DNA from 2 places in the Priestia sp. FSL R5-0597 genome. Region 2 is predicted to be linked to the other one. Evidence: riboswitches for the same ligand, from Rfam matches in the RefSeq annotation. Region 2 holds a riboswitch; the other holds the start of a gene.

Region 1 (2,204 bases), 1.6 Mb from region 2:
AACAGGATTTATTATCGGGCCCGGTATTGGAGGCTTTTTAGCTGAATACGGCATGCGCGTGCCATTTTACATGGCCGCAGTAGCAGGAGGCTTGGCTGCAGTGATTACGCTTTTTGTTTTGCCGGAGTCTCGTCCTGTACAAGGTCATGCTGTTTCAAACAATGAGAATCCAAAAGAAGATCGGCTGCTACTGCAGCTTATGAATTCCTACAAAGAACCTTATTTTTTAAGTTTAATTATCGTTTTTGTGACATCGTTTGGATTATCCAATTATGAAACGATCTTTTCACTATTTGTTGATCATAAATTTAGCTTTACGCCAAAAGATATTGCGTTTGTTATTACGTTTGGCTCTATTGCAGGGGCTGTTGTGCAGGTTACGATTTTTGGCTGGATTTTAAATAAATTCGGTGAAAAAAGAGTGATTTCGTTTTGCTTGATGATGACGGGACTTTTTGTTTTACTTACGCTATTTGTGCACACGTACTGGCTTATTATTGTTGTAACATTTATCGTCTTTTTAGCAACAGATATTTTACGTCCGGCAATCAGCACGCAAATGTCGATGATGGCACAAGACGACCAAGGGTATGTAGCCGGACTAAATTCTGCTTATACAAGTCTTGGGAATATTATTGGACCCGTTGTCGCAGGCTTTCTCTTTGATATAAACATTAATTATCCGTACGTATCAGCTGCACTTGTACTGCTGCTTTGTTTTCTTTTATCTTTAAGAGCAGGAAAGGACCGAAAAACAGCTGTGAGAAATCAAGCGATTCAAGAGAAATGATAGAATTTTTAGGGGATAGAAGACCTCCAGTAGTTTACTGGAGGTCTTTTAATGATGCTTTTAGTAAAGCTGTAAGATTTACAACACCACTCAGCCTATAGCGAAGCTTTATTTTATGGGCAAAACAGTGAAATGGTTGCAAATAAAAAAGGTTAATAGTAAACTTTAAACGTAACAAGAATAGTATGGGAGCTTGCGCGGGGCAGGCTGAGAGTACAGGGGCGCCTGTTGACCATTTGAACCTGTTGGATAATGCCAGCGCAGGGAATGTGAGTACATACCAAAGCACTTTGCGCATGCAAGGTGCTTTTTTGTCTTTTTTTTGCAGTGTTAAAACTAAATGAAAAGAGTGAGAGAACATGGATATTAGTAAAATTTCAGCTCAATTAGAAAAAGTAAGAGATACAAGTCCGCTTGTTCATAATATTACGAATGTTGTGGTAACCAATTTTACAGCAAATGGACTGCTTGCCCTAGGAGCGTCACCTGTTATGGCTTATGCGAAGGAAGAAGTGGCTGACATGGCTCGAATCGCCGGAGCGCTTGTCTTAAATATGGGTACACTGACGGCTCAAGAAGTAGAAGCGATGAGAATAGCAGGAAAATCAGCAAATGAAAACGGCGTGCCGGTTATTTTCGATCCTGTAGGAGCCGGAGCGACACCGTTTCGTACAGAAGTGGCACGTCAGCTTGTAGAAGAATTAAATATTGCCGTTATTCGCGGTAACGCTGCTGAAGTTGCGAATGTAGTAGGCGAGTCATGGCTCATTAAAGGCGTTGATTCATTAGAAGGGCAAGGAGACGTCATTGAACTTGCTGAGAAAGCAGCGAACAAATTAGATACAGTGATTGTTATTACGGGGAAACAAGATGTGATCACCGATGGAAACACAACGTATACAGTAGACAACGGTCACCCGTTATTTACGAAGGTGACGGGTACTGGATGTCTGCTGACATCAATTATAGGAGCTTTCGCGGCTGTAGAAAAAGAATATGTCGAGGCAAGCGTTGCTGCTTTAAGTTTTTACGGAGTGGCAGGTGAAATCGCCGCAGCGAAAAAAGGTGAAGAAGGGCCGGGGAGCTTTCAAATTGAGCTGTTAAATCAGCTTCATCTTTTATCTGGACAGGATATTGAATCATATGCAAGAGTACATCAACGTTAAAAGGAGCGGGAAAATGACAAACGAAGAAATTAAAAAGCTGCTGCAAGTTTATTTTATAATGGGCAGCAATAACTGTACAAAAGATCCGAAAGAAGTGTTGAAAGAAGCAATTGAAGGCGGCGTTACCGTGTTTCAATTCCGTGAAAAAGGCGAAGGTGCACTAAAAGGAGAAGCGAAATATCAGCTGGCGAAGGAACTTCAGCAAATTTGTCAGCAGTACAACGTTCCTTTTGTTGTGAATGATGACC
Region 2 (2,204 bases):
AACACCTCGCCTAAATGTTCAGAAGAAATAAAGCGTTTAGCCCATGAGCCTGCTGCAATCACTACTTTTTCTCCATAAAAAGAGCCTTTGGACGTCTGTACCCCTTTTACTGTTTCATTTTCCATAATAAGAGAGTGAACGTCACAGTATTCGAATACATCTGCTCCGTGATACAAGGCTCCATGAGCAAGAGCTTGTGTTAACTTAGCCGGAGCTAGCTGGCCGTCTCCCGGTATTGTAATGGCTCCGTATATGTCTGGAGAGAGCCCGGGTTCTAACAAACGCGCTTCTTTTACATCGATCCATCTTACATCTTTGTCCCACCGGTGGTGCTGAGCGGCTTTTTTCTTTAATACGTGTGCATCTTCTTCTGTTACAGCGACTTTTAATAAGCCTTTTTGAATGAGCTCTACGTCGATAGCCGTTTTTTCTTTTAGTTCCTTCACCAGTTCAGGAAACATGCTTCTGCTCTTAATAGCAAGGTCTAAAAGAGGACCTTCTTCATCAATTTCAGCTTGAGCACCTAAAATACCAGCGGCTGCACTTGAAGCTTCACAACCAACTTGATTGCGTTCAAGAATAGCTACTGACGCTCCTTGTTTTGACAAATGATAAGCGATAGAAGAGCTGATTATACCTCCTCCGATTAACAGTACATCATAATGCTGCTTCATTTTCTCCACCTCCAGATGTCCATATATGAGAATATTGTTTAATCGCTTTCAGGGGATCTTGCGCAAGCATGACACCAGACATCACGGCTATACCGTGTGCTCCTGTTTGAAGTACCTCTTTGGCATTTACAGGTGTAATTCCTCCAATGGCAATAACCGGTATCTGCACAGCGTCTACTACTTCTTTTAGTGCCGCTATCCCTCGACTTTTTAATTCTTTTTTTGAATGTGTTGAATAAATATGTCCGTATAAAATGTAGTGAGCACCATCTTTTTCAGCTTCTAAAGCCTCTTCCACAGAGTGAACTGACTTTCCAACAATAAGAGAAGGAAATGCGTCTATAACAAACGAAACGTCTAAACTATGATAGGCAAGCTGTACACCTTTTGCTTTTAAAGCATGCGCTACATCAACTCGGTCATTCACAATAATTTTAGAGCGACAAAATGGTAGGCTTTCTAGTAAACATTGAATCTGCTTTGCTGTTTTCTTTTTTTCTCTAATATGAATGGCGCCCGCAAAAGGCGCGATAGCCGTTAAAATTTTTTGAAGCTCTTCGATTGGCTGCTTATCTGTTGTAATGACATGAAATTTAGGAATATCCACATGATCGAAACCTTTCCATTCAGAATAAAGAGAAATTTCAATCACTTCATCTTGTGCAGAGGGCTTTATTACATACAAAAAACCACTCTACAACGTAGAGTGGTTAGCATGCATCGTTATGTAAACATGATCGCCACTTCCCTACGCTGGTCCAAACCAGATCAGGTTCAAAGGGTCCGAAATACATCCGTCTCAGCTTCAAAAAGCTCCCCTAGTGATTGCTATTTATTGATTTTGTTTTTGCACTTAAAATTATAACACAACTAGATGTAAATACAATATCTCTTTATGCTCTTACGGCTCTCTTCCTTTTATAGATGTATCTTTTAAGCTTCTTTACTAAGAGGCCCGGCGCACCGAATCATTCTGCTTTTTATATAGTTAGTAATCGGTATAGTCGTCAAATTCTTCTTTGTCTTTTTCCTTTTTCCGATCCCATATAAACAGCAGGAGTAACATAATAAAAGTTAGAATATAAAAACCGTAAAAAATAAATGCCGCCACAACATTTATAAATAAAAATAAAAAACCAATGATCTGACCTGCAACAGCTACAATCAACAAAATGTATTTCCAAACTTCTGCTTTTCTATCCATTCTCTACTTCTCCGTCTTTTTGTTTTTCCCTACTAGAAACGTTCTCTTTACTTATAATAAAAACGTTCCTGCCAGTAAACCGACTGTAAATAAACCAACTGTTCCAAATGCTGAAATCCCCACGTACGCCAACATTTTCCGATAAGATTTTTCCCGAATTAACTGTACGGTTTCCACACTAAACGTTGAAAAAGTGGTAAAGGCTCCAAAAAACCCAATGCCAATCATTAAAAATATTGAATCATCATAAGCATGACTCGGAACCTTTCCATAATAACTACCGTAAAAAAGACCAAGCCCAAACGCACCGAGCAAGTTTACAAACA

The links. A riboswitch is a leader RNA that binds a small molecule or an ion and turns the genes downstream of it on or off. The one in region 2 is predicted to bind thiamine pyrophosphate.
Region 1: linked by a shared signal. The riboswitch ahead of thiM (hydroxyethylthiazole kinase) and the one ahead of MKX72_RS02800 (thiamine phosphate synthase) in region 2 are both predicted to bind thiamine pyrophosphate.

What each region holds. Positions count from the first base shown of each region.
Region 1 covers NZ_JBBOUZ010000001.1:2,120,993-2,123,196, forward strand. Annotated here, with positions in the region: gene MKX72_RS10800 (MFS transporter) at 1-790, shown strand, start outside; TPP riboswitch at 966-1,074, shown strand; gene thiM (hydroxyethylthiazole kinase) at 1,150-1,956, shown strand; gene thiE (thiamine phosphate synthase) at 1,970-2,204, shown strand, end outside.
Region 2 covers NZ_JBBOUZ010000001.1:525,525-527,728, reverse strand. Annotated here, with positions in the region: gene thiO (glycine oxidase ThiO) at 1-674, opposite strand, end outside; gene MKX72_RS02800 (thiamine phosphate synthase) at 658-1,281, opposite strand; TPP riboswitch at 1,403-1,504, opposite strand; gene MKX72_RS02795 (hypothetical protein) at 1,663-1,878, opposite strand; gene crcB (fluoride efflux transporter CrcB) at 1,930-2,204, opposite strand, start outside.